3 regions of the Mesorhizobium sp. M0678 genome follow, and region 2 is predicted to be linked to each of the others. Evidence: predicted binding sites of a transcription regulator. Region 2 holds the regulator's gene; each other region holds the start of a gene.
The links. Region 2 encodes PhoB, which activates phosphate uptake and scavenging genes when phosphate is short. Its sites were predicted from a motif close to TGTCATNNANCTGTCAT; they were not measured.
Positions count from the first base shown of each region.

Region 1: a site for PhoB is predicted at 2,729-2,745, ahead of olsB (l-ornithine N(alpha)-acyltransferase). Genes of this name have one in related genera too.
Region 3: a site for PhoB is predicted at 1,287-1,303, ahead of ugpB (sn-glycerol-3-phosphate ABC transporter substrate-binding protein UgpB). Genes of this name have one in related genera too.

Region 1 covers NZ_JAMYPT010000007.1:80,504-85,474, forward strand. Annotated here, with positions in the region: gene NKI29_RS14965 (fatty acid desaturase) at 1-475, opposite strand, end outside; gene NKI29_RS14970 (hypothetical protein) at 603-806, opposite strand; gene grpE (nucleotide exchange factor GrpE) at 1,043-1,678, shown strand; gene olsB (l-ornithine N(alpha)-acyltransferase) at 1,790-2,665, opposite strand; gene NKI29_RS14985 (PAS domain-containing hybrid sensor histidine kinase/response regulator) at 2,815-4,971, opposite strand, start outside.
Region 2 covers NZ_JAMYPT010000010.1:26,390-31,360, reverse strand. Annotated here, with positions in the region: gene NKI29_RS18895 (sugar ABC transporter permease) at 1-520, opposite strand, end outside; gene xylF (D-xylose ABC transporter substrate-binding protein) at 663-1,703, opposite strand; gene NKI29_RS18885 (ROK family protein) at 1,990-3,234, shown strand; gene phoB (phosphate regulon transcriptional regulator PhoB) at 3,244-3,933, opposite strand; gene phoU (phosphate signaling complex protein PhoU) at 3,950-4,657, opposite strand; gene pstB (phosphate ABC transporter ATP-binding protein PstB) at 4,690-4,971, opposite strand, start outside.
Region 3 covers NZ_JAMYPT010000010.1:153,406-158,376, forward strand. Annotated here, with positions in the region: gene NKI29_RS19530 (bifunctional diguanylate cyclase/phosphodiesterase) at 1-1,067, opposite strand, end outside; gene ugpB (sn-glycerol-3-phosphate ABC transporter substrate-binding protein UgpB) at 1,366-2,676, shown strand; gene ugpA (sn-glycerol-3-phosphate ABC transporter permease UgpA) at 2,758-3,642, shown strand; gene ugpE (sn-glycerol-3-phosphate ABC transporter permease UgpE) at 3,651-4,499, shown strand; gene ugpC (sn-glycerol-3-phosphate ABC transporter ATP-binding protein UgpC) at 4,507-4,971, shown strand, end outside.

The sequences.
Region 1 (4,971 bases), on a different contig from region 2:
GCGGATGGCGATAGAGGCGATAGGCGAGCCGGCCCCGCCACGACAGTTGCCGGTATTCGGCGACGGTCAGTGTCTTGATGTCGCCGGTGCCGCGCTCGTCGAGATTGCCGGCGCTGGCGTGATGGGTTGCGTGGGCGCGGCGCCAGCAATCGTAGGGCGTCAGCGTCAGCACGCCAAGGACGCGGCCGATCCAGTCGTCGGCATAGCGATTGGCAAAGAAGGAGCCGTGGCCGCAATCGTGCTGGATCATGAAGATCCGCACCAGAAAGCCGGCGGCTGGAAGGATGAGGACCAGACCCCACCAATGGCCATAGGCATAAGCGGCCGAGGACAATGTCCACAGCGTGGCGAAGGGGATGAGGGTGATGGCGAGTTCGACGGCGCTGCGACGCCTGTCGGGCTTTTTATAGCGCGACAGGATTTTCAACCAGGCGCGCTTGCTGTTTGCCACAGCTTCGGGGGAAATCATGTTCATCATGAAACATAGGCGGAGCAGCGCGCTGCCGCAAGCCGGCGATCACGCAAAGTTACTGCGGGTAAATGTCGCGCGATGGCGAGGAATTGATGGCCGCAGTCGCCGGGCGCACGGCCTGCAATGGTGTCTACCGACGGCGCCCGCCTGCGACCACCTTGGCTTCCACGCCGTCCAGGCGGTCGAGCAATTCCTTCAGACGGTCGGGAATATCGGACTCCGTGCGGAAGGCCGGCAAGGTGCGCAGAAAGCGCTTGGTCGCCTCGGTGCCGAGCTGGCGCCGGATATCGGCGGCGAGCCCATCGCGTTTTTCGCCATTCCTGCGGGGCATCATCCAAAATCCTGTGTCGGCTTCGAAACTCTTCCAAGGGAGGAATGGTTCCCGCATTGTAGTGTCCCGGCAAGCAAAGACGTCGGGTACGGTAAAGTTTGAATTAAAATCGAAAGGTCTGCGCCGTCCGCCATCAATCAGCGACAGCGGCTGCAGTATCGCTTGCCCCTTGATTTTTGGCCGCTAAACCTCGATATCGGGCGCAAATCCACACCATTCGAAAATGACGGGAAACGGCGATGAGCGACCAGGCAAAAGACGAACGCGCGCCCGATGAAGCCGAGAAGACCGAGGCTGCCGCGGAGCCAAGGGAAGGTGGCGTCGACGGCGACTATGAAGCGCTTGTGCGGCTTCTGAAGGAAAACGAAGAGCTGAAGGATCGCGCGCTGCGCGTCGCGGCCGACATGGAGAACTTGCGTCGCCGCACCGCCCGCGACGTCCACGACGCGCGCGCCTATGCGGTTGCCAATTTTGCCCGCGACATGCTTTCGGTGTCAGACAATCTGCGCCGTGCGCTGGATGCCATCCCGGAGGAGGCCAAGGCTTCGGGCGATGCCGGCTTCAAGGCGCTGATCGACGGCGTCGAGATCACCGAGCGCGCCATGCTGTCGGCGCTGGAACGCCACGGCGTGAAGAAGCTCGAGCCCGAGGGCGAGAAATTCGATCCGAATTTCCACCAGGCGATGTTCGAGGTGCCCAATCCCGACGTACCGGCCAACACGGTCGTGCAGGTCGTGCAGCCCGGCTATTCGATCGGCGAGCGTGTTCTGCGGCCCGCCATGGTCGGCGTCGCTAAGGGCGGCCCCAAGCATGTGGCGAGCGAAGCGCCAGTCGAGCCGGGGCCGGTCAACGAGCAGGCTGAGAAAGATGCGTGAATGGGTGAATGGTCAATAGTGAATGGTTAGTAGTGAGTAGCCAATTGCTGCTCCAGCAGTCAGTGCTATGTTCTATTCACTATTCACTATTCACTATTCACTATTCACTATTCACGCCGCAAACCGCTGCGCTTCTCCACCATAATAATTGACGTAGCGGGCACCGATCTCCTTGACCGGCATCACCACGAACACGTCGACCGTCGAGAATTCACGGTCGATGACGCAACCGTCGCCAATGCGCGCGCCGACGCGCAGATAGCCCTTGACCAGTGGCGGCATCGCGGCGATCGCCGCCTTGGTATTGACCGCCTCGATCGGCATCAGATCCATGGAACAATAGCGCCCGGCGACGGCACGCACGTCCCAGGATGAATTCGTCCGGCAGTGGTGGGCAAGATAGGTCAGCGCCTCTGCATGTGCCGCCGGCACGGTGCCGTGGAACGACGCGCAGCCGGTCATCACGCCGATGCCGTAATGATTGATATAGGCCCAGATGCCTTGCCACAGCGCCTCGATGGTGCGCTTCGAGCGGTATTCCGGCAGAACGCAGGAGCGGCCGAGCTCGAGGAAGCGCTGGCCGGGATGCCGCGCGATCAGCTTGGTCAGTTCGAATTCACCTTCGGAATAGAAGCCTCCGGCGGCCGCGGCAATCTCCTGCCGCAGCAGGCGGTAGGTGCCGACGATGCGGCGATGCTCGGGGCCGGAAAGCGAAGTATCGAAGACCAGCAGATGGTCGCAGAGGGGATCGAAGCGGTCGGCATCGCGGCGGTCCTGCATCTGGAACAGGTCCTTCCTGGCACCAAGCTCGTCGTAGAACACCCGGTAGCGCACTTCCTGCGCGGCAGCGATCTCGGGCTCGTTGCGGGCGAGCCGCACTTCGAGATTGCCGATGCGGCCGAGCGATGCGCCTTTTATGACGGCATCGGCGTTCCGGCCGACGAGCAAAGGCCCGCTGGCGTTCGGCCGAGCATCACATTCCGGCATGACTGTATGCACGAGTGATTCTCCTTCGAGCCATCCCTCTTGGCACGGGGATACGGTGTAGGTGCAACAGGATTGTGACAGTACCGTGATACGGCTCTGCGGGCAATACTTCGTCGGCTGGGTAATCTATCAACCGTCTATGTTGTGCCTCAGGCGGCCGCTTGCCCTTCGACCGCATGAACCAGGGCATCGGGGTCGAGCGGCTTGGTGACGAAGCCGCTGGCACCGTGAGCGAGCACGGCGTGGCGGGTCTTTTCCTGGCTGTCGGCCGACAGCACCATGATCGGCACCGGCGGCACCGCGGTCTCCTCCTCATGGCGGCGGATGGCGGCGATGGCGTCCAGACCGTCCATGACAGGCATGTGCAAGTCCATCAGCACCACGTCGTAGCGGTGCTTGTGGCCGGTGCTGATGACCGCCTCGACCGCGGCCTTGCCGTTGCCGACCACTTTCACGCGATGCCCGGCCTTCAGCAGCGTGGCGCGGGCCAGCATGGCGTTGATGTCGTTGTCCTCGGCGATCAGCACCGACAGGCCCTGCTGGCGGGCGCCAATGGCGTGCCCCGCCTGCGCGCCGCGCCTTTGCAGTTGCGGCTCGGCGATGACCGGTGCATGGCTGGTCAAAAGCACGCGCAGCAGTGTCTCGCCGCGCACCGGCCTCGCCAGGAAGGTGGCGTAACCGTTGGCACGGAACTCGCCAAGCATGCCGCGGTCGGTCGGCGCGATCAGCGTCACTGCCTCGCAATCGGCAAATCCGCTCTGGCGCAGGCGCCTGAGCAGCCTGCCGTCGCTTTGCTCCATGGCAGCATCGATCAGAAGCACGTCACAGCCCTCGGCGAAAGCGGTGGCCTGGGCGGCGGCGGTGGCCAGATCGACCGTGCCGCCATTGGCGCGAATGGTGCGGGCGAGGGCTTCGGCCTCGACCAGGTTCTTCGATACGATCACCGCATGCCGGCCCGACAGCGCGTCCTGGCGGATCTGCGGCGCCTCGACGGCGGAAATAGCGGGAATCTCGAAGACGAATTCGGACCCCTGGCCAAGCCGGCTCGACACAGAGATAGTGCCGCCCATGGCGATCACCAGGCGTTTGGAAATGGCGAGACCGAGGCCGGCACCGCCATGCGCACGGGTCGAGGTGCCGTCAGCCTGTTCGAAGTCCTCGAATATGCGCTCCATGTCCTCCTCGCGCAGACCGGGGCCGGTGTCGGTGATGGTGAAGCAGATGCGGTCGGTGGTTTCGGTGCGGACGCGGGCGATGCTTGCCAGGACGCCGCCGCTGTCGGTGAACTTGACGGCGTTGCCGATGAGATTGAGCAGCACCTGCCTGACCCTGCCGGGGTCGGCGGTGATCAGCTGCGGCACGTCGGGTTCGACATGGCAGCCGAGGCCGATATCCTTGGCAAAAGCCCGCGCCGCCAAAAGCTCGATGACATTGTCGGCGATCTCGCGCACCGACATCGGCTGCGGTTCGGGATCGAAGCGGCCGGCCTCGATCTTGGAGTAGTCGAGCAGGTCCTCGATCAGCGCCAGCAGCGCGCTGGCCGAGGTCGAGATGGCGCCGACATAGGTCCGCTGCTCGGGCGAAAGGCTGGTGTCGGCGAGAAGCCGGGCCATGCCCATGATGCCGTTCATCGGCGTGCGGATCTCGTGGCTGACGGTGGCGAGGAAGCGCGATTTGGCCTGGCTCGCATATTCGGCCCGCTCGCGGGCGGTGATCAGCGAGGATTCGGCGCGCTTGCGAGCGGTGATGTCGCGGGCGATGGCGCGATGCGAAACGGCGCCGCTGTCCTTGTCGCGCACCGACAGCTCGATCCAAGAGAACCAGCGTGGGCCGTCCGGCGTGCGAATGGCGACGTCGGTGGAACTCAGGCATTCATGGTCGGAAAACGCGGCGTCGGGGACGATGCCGACATCGATGCCTAGTTCGGCCAGGGTCTTGCCGGCAAGGTCGCGCTGGTCGGTTTCGACAAGGTCGGCGAAAACCTTGTTGGCGTAGACAATGTGGCCGTCGCGGTCACGATGGACGACGAGATCGCCGAGTGCATCGATCAGCCCGCGAAAGCGCTCCTCGCTCTCCTGCATCTCCCACATGCGGTCGGCCAGCGTCTCGATTTCGGCGCGGCTGCGGGCGGTCGTGGCATCGAGCAGGGCCACCGCGCGGCGCTCGGTGCGCCTGTTGCGCAGATGCATGGCGAGCCCGGCGATGGCTGTCGCCAAAAGGCCGATGGTGATGAAGATCGGCGCCCCGGTCAGATGCGAAAAGCCTGCCAGCACGACGATGGCGACGAGCGTCAGGAAGGGCAGGCC
Region 2 (4,971 bases):
TCACGATGAAGGCCGGCACCTCGAGATAAGCGATGATGTATCCCTGGAACGCTCCGATCAGAAGGCCAAGCGCCAGGCCGATGGCCAGCGCCAGGATCCAGATCCAGGGGTTGCCTAATTGCAGACCGACCATTCGCACCAGGAAATGCACCTGCGCAAAACCCATGACCACGCCGATCAGGCCTTCGGCGGAGCCGACCGACAGGTCGATATTGCGCATGACGATAACCAGCACCATTCCGGCGGCCATTATGGCCACGGCCGAAGTCTGCACCGACAGGTTCCAGAGATTGCGTGGCGTCAGGAAGGTCCGGCTGTCGAAGTCGAACGGATTGACGCCGAGCCGTACGCTGGAAATGACATGCAGGCCGACCCAGATGACCAGCAGCGCGCCGACCATGCCGAGCATGCGCGTGTCGAGTTCGGTTGCCTTGAGAAATCGGGCAACGATGCCGAGCTCGGATTCCCGTGCCCGGTCTGCCGTGCTGTCGACCGGCGTGTTGGACGTCGTGTCGGTCATGATGTTTCTCCCGCCGGGTTGCCGTCTGCCGCGGATGCCGGAAGCAGCCTAGAAGTTATCCGCCGGAAGCGGAAAAACAACTCTTGTTGAAAAAACGCCGCGGCGAGCGGCCGCGGCGTTCGGACTTCTCGGAAACGTCGGCTCAGTTGCAGACTGCAACAGCGCCAGCCGTCACGCCGGCGCAGACCTCTTCTTTCTTGATCCAGCCGGCGTCGATGACGACGTTGAGGTTGTCCTTGGTGATGGCGACCGGGGTCAGGAACAGCGACTTGACGGTATTGCCGACGGGCGTGGTGAAATCCTTCACGCCGGCAATGTCGGTCATCTGCTTGCCGTCGGCCAGTTGCGAGGCGATCTCGGCGGCATTCTTGCCGAGCTCGCGCGCATCCTTCCACACCGACACGGTCTGGGTGCCGAGCGCGATGCGGTTCAGCGCGGCGTGGTCGCCGTCCTGGCCCGAAACCGGAACCGATCCGGCCAGCCCTTGCGCCGTCAGCGCGGCGACGACGCCGCCGGCAGTGCCGTCATTAGCGGCGACCACGGCATCGACCTTGTTGTCGTTGGCGGTCAGGAACTGTTCCATGTTCTTCTGAGCGTTGGCCGGCAGCCAGCCGTCGGTATAGGCCTCGCCGACATTCTTGATCTTGCCGCCGTCGATGGCCTCCTTCAGCACCTCCATCGAACCGGCAAACAGGAAATCGGCATTCGGATCGGAACCCGAACCCTTGATGAAGACGTAGTTGCCTTCCGGCTTCACCTTGAAGACTTCGCGGGCCTGCATGCGGCCGACTTCCTTGTTGTCGAAGGTCAGATAGAACACGTCCTTGTTCTCGATCAGCCGGTCATAGCCGACGACCGGGATGCCTTCGTCCAGTGCCTTCTGCACGGCCGGCCCGATGGCCGAGGCGTCCTGCGCCAGGATGATCAGTGCGTTGGCGCCCTGCGAGATCAGGCTCTCGACGTCGGTGAGCTGCTTGCCGGGGTTGGACTGTGCGTCGGCGGAAATATACTTGTCGCCTGCGGCCTCGATGGCCGCCTTCATTGCGGCCTCGTCTGTCTTCCAGCGCTCTTCCTGGAAGTTCGACCAGGAAACGCCGATGACCTTGTCTTTAGCCTGCGCCACCGACGCCAGCGCCAGCGTCATGGCGACACCCGCCAGAATGGCGGTCGTGAATTTCTTCATCATATCCTCCCTGCGCCGCGTACGGCGTGACCAATTGGCTCAAAGACCAGCTTAGAAGCTCTAATTTTTTCGAGCCTCGAAAAAATACTGGCCCGATCTCCGGCTGCTGTCAACATCGATTCTGATGGATTTTGATGACTCTGCGAGTTTTTTCGAGCGTCGGAATAAACGATGACAGCGCCACCTGCATCTGACACTATTTGCCTGCATTCGACACTATTTGTCGGACATTACCGACGGCTTCCGGTTCATGAGCGGCCGCGGCAACCGGGAGGAAAGCAAAACAATGTCGGTCGGAATCCGCCATGACGATTTGCGCCGGCGCAACCGGGCGATGGTGATCTCGGCGGTGCGCCGGGCCGGCCAGCCATCGCGTACTGAGATCGCAGCTACCACCGGCCTCAGTCATTCGACCATATCGGCGATCTCTTCCGACCTGATACGGGAAGGCATCCTCGCCGAGAGCAAGGCAAGTGAGCCCGTTTCGTTGAAACGCGGTCGTCCGCAGGTCGGCCTCGCCCTCAACCCGGAAGCGGCGGCGGTGCTGACCGTGGTGTTGTCGCTGAATTTCCTGTCGGCCGCCATTATCGACTATACGGGACAGGTGGTCGCCGAGGAACAGCGCCGGCTGGACACGCTGACCATGCCGCGCGACGAGCTGATCCGTGAATGCATGGCCATCGTCCGGCGCCGGCTGCAGGATCCAGACCTTGACGTCCGCAGTGTCGCCCGCATCGCCCTGGCGATTCAGGGCATTACCGACTCCCCTGCACGCGCCATGCTGTGGTCGCCGATCACGCCGCAGACCGACATCGCCTTTGCCGACATGCTGGAGGACGAATTCGGCATCCCGGCAACGGTGGAGAACGACTGCAACATGATGGCGGTGGCTTTGCGCTGGCGCAATCCGGATCGCTATCGCGACGACTTCATCGCCATCCTGCTTTCGCATGGCATCGGCATGGGGCTGGTGCTGAAGGGCGAACTGTTCACCGGGACGCATTCCTCGGGCGGCGAATTTGGCCACATGATCCATCGTCCGGGCGGCGCGCTCTGCCGTTGCGGGCGGCGCGGCTGCATCGAGGCCTATGCCGGCAACTACGCCATCTGGCGCAACGCCAGGCAGATGAGCGAAGACAGCGAGCCGGTCGCCGACGTCAGCGACGCCGACATGCGAGCACTGGCGGCCCGGGCGCGCGAGAAAGATGGGCCGGAACGCGAGGCCTACCGCAAGGCCGGCGAAGCGCTGGGTTTCGGTCTCGGCTCGCTGTTCGCGCTGATCGATCCGGCACCGGTCGCGATGGTCGGCGCCAGTGCCGCCGCCTTCGATCTGATCGAGCCGGCCATGCGGAAGGCAATCGCCCAGACCGCCGGCGGCCAGCATTCAGGCTCGATCTCCTTCGATACAGAGCCGAACGAATTGCCGCTGATCCGCGAAGGCTGCGCGATGCGGGCGTTAAGCTTCGTCGACCAGGAGATTTTCGCGCCGGGCGCGCAAATGAGGCCCAGCGTCAGAAAGAACGTAGCCTGACCAGGCGGGTCAATCTTCCCTGATCGCATAGCCGGCACCGCGGATGGTGCGGATGACATCCGGCATCCGGCCGTTGTTGACGGCTTTGCGCAGCCGCCCGACATGCACGTCGACGGTGCGTTCGTCGATGTAGATTGTCTCGCCCCAGACATTATCGAGTAACTGGCTGCGCGAGAAGACACGGCCCGGATGCCGCATCATGAACTCGAGCAGCCGGAATTCGGTCGGCCCGAGCCTGATTTCGCTCTTCTTGCGATAGACCCTGTGCGATTCGCGATCGAGCACGATGTCGCCTACCTTCAGCACGCTGGACAGCACTTCCGGCTTGGCGCGCCGCAGCAGCGCCTTGACCCTGGCCATGAATTCCGGTGTCGAAAACGGTTTGACCAGATAGTCGTCGGCGCCGGTCGAAAGACCGCGCACCCGGTCGCTCTCCTCGCCGCGCGCGGTCAGCATGATGATCGGCAGCCGCTCGGTTTCGGGGCGCACCCGCAACCGACGACAGAGCTCGATGCCGGAAACCGCTGGTATCATCCAGTCGAGCACCAAAAGGTCGGGCACATTCTCCTGCAAACGGATCTCGGCTTCGTCGCCGCGTGTCACCACCTCGACCTGGTAGCCTTCGGATTCGAGATTGTAGCGGAGCAGCACACCCAACGGCTCCTCGTCCTCCACCACCATTATGCGTGGTGCGATCATCGGCTGGGCACCCCCATCATGTCACCGGTGCGGACATTGTCGTTTCGTCCTGCTTCGGACGATTGACCGGCAATTGCTCGCCGGTCAGCACATAATACGCATTTTCGGCGATGTTGGTGACATGGTCGCCGATCCGCTCCAGATTCTTGGCGCAGAACAGCAGGTGCGTGCAAGCGGTGATGTTGCGCGGATCTTCCATCATGTAGGTCAAGAGCTCGCGGAACACGGACGTGTATTTGACGTCGATGCGCTCGTCGGCGGCACGCAGCTTGGCCAACGCGGCCGCATCGCCTGCAGCATATTCCTCGATGACACCCTGCACCTGGATGAGAACCAGCTGCGCCATCGCGTCGATGGAATGCGACAGGTCCCGCGGCGTGGCGCTGAGGCCGACCGCACTCACGCGCTTGGCGATATTCTTGGCAAGATCGCCGATGCGTTCGAGGTCGCCCGCCATGCGGATCGCTCCGACCACATGGCGAAGATCGTGGGCCATCGGCTGGCGTTTGGCGATCAGGGTTATGGCGCGGTCGTCCAGTTCGCGTTGACGCGCATCCATGATGGCGTCGTCGGAAACGACGCGTTGCGCCAGCACGTTGTCGGAATTCAACAGGGCCTTGGTCGCCCCGCCGACCATCGAACCGGCGAGGTCGGCCATGTCGCGGATCAGCTTGCTGATCTGCTCGAGATCCTCGTCGAAAGAAGCGACTGTGTGTTCGCCCATGGTCCTGTCCTCATATGCATGATCGGAACGGCTCAGCCGAAGCGGCCAGTGATGTAGTCCTGCGTGCGCTTCTCGCGGGGCGACGTGAAGATCTTCTCGGTCCGGTCGAACTCGACCAGTTCACCCAGATACATGAAGGCGGTCTGGCGCGACACGCGCGCCGCCTGCTGCATGTTGTGGGTGACGATGACGATCGTGTAGTCGGCTTGCAATTCGTCGATCAGTTCCTCGATCTTGGCAGTCGACAGCGGGTCGAGGGCCGAAGCCGGTTCGTCGAGCAGAATGACTTCCGGCTTCACGGCCACGGTGCGGGC
Region 3 (4,971 bases), 130 kb from region 2:
TCTGCCTTCTTGCGCTCACGGATGTCGCGAACGGCAAGCACCGTATGAGGCCTGCCGCAGTAGGTTATTTTCCTGGCGATCAGCTCGACAGGAATTCTCGCCCCGTCGCTGCCTCTTAACTTCGCTTCCTGCGCCTGTTCGCCGAAGCCGGACATATCGGCTGCGCTCTGTCCGTCGAAAAGCTCGCCGAATTGCATCGTGTTCAGGGTGGCTGTCGCTGTTCCGGTCAGCTTCGCCATACTGTCATTGGCGCTGACAATGCGGGTGCCATCGCAAACGATCAGACCTTCCACCGCCGCATTGGCGAGATCGTGCATGCGATCGGCCTCGAGCTTCTGGCGGCGAAAGCGCAGGTCGATCCATAGCGCGGCACCCGATAGCACAAGGATTATCAGGCTGGCGACCGCTGCGGCAAAGGCCTGGGAAATGGGCTCGATGGAATGTTCGGATATTTCAATCGAGGAGTCCGGAATGATCGACACCGCGGCCATCGCGATGAAATGCAAGCTGCAAATCGCCAGCGTCAAAAGCGCGGCGCCGCCGAAAGTCGCGAGCGCTGACGGACGGCGCAAGACGACAAGGAGCGCCAGTGCCGCGAGGGTCACGCCGGCCAGAAGCGATATCGCGACAAGGAGCAGGTTCCATACGACCCGGCCTTCGACCTCGAAAGCTGCCATGCCGATGTAGTGCATCGTCGCGATGGCGCCGCCCAGAATGGCGCCACCGACGAGGAAATGGTCGATGCCGCGGCGCAAGGTGGCGACCCACATCCCAAGCGCGGTCATGATAACGGCGGCGGCAAGCGAAAAGGCGGATAATCCCGGATTGTATGCGTTCGGGATTCCCGGCGTAAACGCGGTCATGGCGATGAAATGCGTCGCCCATATGCCGAACCCGGTCGAGGCCGCGGCGATCATCAGCCAGACAAGCCGGTTTCGCTCGGTCGATCGGCCGACATGCTTAAGGAGATTAACCGCTGAGAAGCAAGAAATTCCACAGACGAGTGCGGCGAGCGCAACCAGTCTCGGATCGTGCTGACTTACAATACAATTATAGACCGTCAGCATCCTGGTTCACTCGGTCTGCCAAAACTAACAGGGGAGGTGTGACTGATTAGCTCTTGGAGATTTTAACGAATGGTTAACCCGCGGGCCATGAGGCGGGTCTTTTCGGGGGAAAACCGACGCGCCGCTGCGCCGAAAAGACGGTGATGTGATTTCTGGCGCCCGGTTTCGGTAGCGAGTGCACTTTAGGAAGGAATGATGTTCATTGATCCGCAATAAAACCGTTGTCCGATTGTCATCAGCGCCACATATTGGCTTTGCGGAAGTGCCCCTTTCGCCAATGACAAACGGGAGATGAAACATGAAGTTCTTCGGCTTTGCGGCCGGTATCGCCGCGACCGTGACCCTGCTTTCCACCACCTCCGCCTTCGCCGTCACGCAGATCAGCTGGTGGCACGCCATGACCGGCGCCAACGCCGAGGTCGTCGCCAAGATCTCCAAGGATTTCAACGCCAGCCAGAGCGACTATGAGCTCGTTCCGGTGTTCAAGGGCACCTATCCGGAGACGCTGAATGCCGGCATCGCTGCCTTTCGTGCCGGGCAAGCGCCCGATATCCTCCAGGTGTTCGACGTCGGCACCGGCGTGATGATGGCGGCCGAGGGTGCGATAAAGCCGGTGGCCGATGTGATGACCGGCGCCGGGATGACTTTCGACAAGAGCCAGTATCTGCCCGGCATCGTCGGCTATTATTCGAAGCCGGACGGCACCATGCTATCGTTCCCCTACAACTCTTCCTCGCCGATCCTCTACTACAACAAGGACATCTTCCAGAAGGCAGGCCTCGACGTGAACAATCCGCCCAAGACGTGGAACGAGGTGTGGGAAGCTGCCAAGAAGATCAAGACGAGCGGCGCCTCCCCTTGCGGCTATACCTCGACCTGGCTGACCTGGATCCACCTGGAGAATTTCGCGGGGTGGAATGACGTGCCTTGGGCCACCCAGCAGAATGGCCTGGCCGGCGGTGATGTCGAACTCAAGATCAATGCGCCGATTTTCGTCAACCACTTCCAGGCGCTCGCTGACCTGGCCAAGGACGGCACATTCAAATATGGCGGACGCACCTCCGAAGCCAAGCAGATATTCCTCGCCGGCGAATGCGGCATCTTCACCGAATCGTCGGGCGGCCTCGGCGATATCGTCAAGTCCGGCATGAACTATGGCATCGGCCAGCTTCCTTACGACAGTGACGCCAAGGGTGCCCCGCAGAACACGACGCCGGGCGGTGCCAGCCTCTGGGTGTTCGGCAACAAGTCGGACGAGGAATACAAGGGTGTCGCCGCCTTCTTTGCCTATCTGTCCAAGACCGATGTGCAGGAATATCTGCACCAGAAGTCGGGATACCTGCCTGTGACGCTCGCCGCGTATGAGGCGACGAAGAAATCAGGCTTCTATGACAAGAACCCCGGCCGCGAGACACCCATCCTGCAGATGATCGGCAAGTCGCCGACCGACAATTCGAAGGGCGTGCGCCTGCCGAATCTGCCGCAGGTGCGCGATATCCAGAACGAGGAGCTGGAGAAGATGCTGGCCGGCCAGCAAACCGCCCAGCAGGCACTCGACAATGCGGTTGCGCGCGGCAACGCGGCGATCAAGGAAGCGCTGGAGAACTGACGGGATTATCTCGGTTAGTCGGTTGGAATATCGCCCACGCGAGCTCGCGTGGGCGATACCTGGATAGCGAGGGAAATCAGCCTGTCTCCACGCGTCGTCTTTCCCAACAAGATCCTGCCCTACCTGCTGGTGGCGCCACAACTCGCCATCACCCTGGTTTTCTTCTACTGGCCGGCCGGTCAGGCGCTTTACCAGTCGATGCTCAGGCAAGACCCGTTCGGGCTGAAGAGCAGGTTCGTCTGGTTTGCCAATTTCCGGAAGGTGCTGGCCGATCCGGCCTACCTCAACTCGATCAAGGTCACAGTAGTGTTCTCTCTTGCGACCGCGATCGTTGCCATGGTTGTGGCCCTGCTGCTCGCGGTCATGGCCGAGAAGGCCGTGCGCGGCAAAGGCCTCTACCGCACACTGCTGATATGGCCTTACGCCGTGGCGCCGGCGATTGCCGGCATGCTTTGGCTTTTCCTGTTCAATCCCTCGATCGGCTCGTTGGCCTATTTGCTGAGAAGCCTCGGCATCGTATGGGACCCGCTGCTCAACGGCACCCACGCCATGATCCTGCTGGTGTCGGCTGCTGCCTGGAAGCAGATCAGCTACAACTTCCTGTTCTTCGTCGCCGGCCTGCAGGCGGTGCCGAAAACGCTGATCGAAGCGGCGGCCATGGACGGCGCCGGCGAAACCAAGCGCTTCTGGACCATCGTCTTCCCGCTGCTTGCGCCGACAACCTTTTTCCTGCTGGTCGTCAACACCGTCTATGCCCTGTTCGACACGTTCGGCATCGTTCATGCCGTCACCGGCGGCGGGCCGGGCAAGACGACCGAGACGCTGGTCTACAAGGTCTACAATGACGGCTTCGTCAATCTGATCCTGGGCGATTCGGCGGCGCAGTCGGTCATCCTGATGGCCATCGTCATTGCGCTCACAGCGATCCAGTTCCGCTATGTGGAACGCAAAGTCCATTACGGCTGAGGGTAGCGATGATCGGCCAGTCCCCGCTCCGCACCTTCATCGCCCATGCCGTGCTCATCCTCGGCATATTGATCGTGGCTTTTCCGATCTACTACACCTTCGTTGCCTCGACGCACACGCTGCAAACGATCCTCAGGCCGCCCCTGCCGCTCTTGCCCGGCGGCCAGCTATGGAACAATTACAGCGAGGCGCTGTTCGGCGGCATCGGTCGTATCGGCGGGGTCAGCGTCGGCAGGCTGCTCCTCAACACCACGATCATGGCGCTCGGCGTTGCGGTGGGAAAGATCTTCATCTCGATCCTGTCGGCCTACGCGATCGTGTTCTTTCGCTTTCCGCTGCGCATGACCTTCTTCTGGCTGATCTTCATCACCTTGATGCTTCCAGTCGAGGTGCGCATCCTGCCGACCTACAAGGTGATGGTCGATCTCGGCATGATCGACACCTATGCCGGCCTGATCGTCCCGCTGATCGCCTCAGCCACCGCAACGCTGCTGTTTCGCCAGTTCTTCATGACCATACCGGGCGAATTGGTCGAGGCGGCGCGTGTCGACGGTGCCGGGCCATGGCGCTTCTTTTTCGATATTCTGGTGCCGCTGTCGCGGACAAACATCGCCGCGCTGTTCGTGATCCTCTTCATCTATGGCTGGACGCAGTATCTTTGGCCGCTGCTCGTCACCAACAGCAACGACATGAATACCATCGTCATCGCGCTGAGAAAGATGGTTTCCTTCGCCGATGCCGACACCCAATGGCACCTGGTGATGGTCACGGCAATGCTGGCCATCGTGCCGCCGATCCTGGTGGTCGTGCTGATGCAACGCTGGTTCGTGCGCGGTCTGGTCGAATCCGAAAAGTGAGAAGCCGATGGCGACCGTGGATCTGAAGGATGTCAGGAAAATCTATCCCAGCGGCGTCGAGGCCGTGAAGGGCGTTTCCATCGCCATTCCCGACAAGGAGCTTTGCGTGCTGGTCGGCCCCTCCGGCTGCGGCAAGTCTACGCTGCTGAGGATGATCGCCGGGCTGGAGACGATTTCTGCCGGTACAGTCGCCATCGACGGCAAGGTGGTCAACGCCATTGGCCCGACCGAGCGCGACATCGCCATGGTGTTCCAGAACTACGCGCTCTACCCACATATGAAGGTCTATGACAACATGGCCTATGGCCTGCGCAACCGCGGCACGCCGAATGACGAGATCGACAGCAGGGTACGCTCGACTGCCAAGGTGCTGGAGCTTTCGGCGCTGCTCGACCGGCGCCCGCGCGAGCTTTCCGGCGGTCAGCGCCAGCGCGTCGCCATGGGTCGCGCCATCGTGCGCAACCCGAAGGTC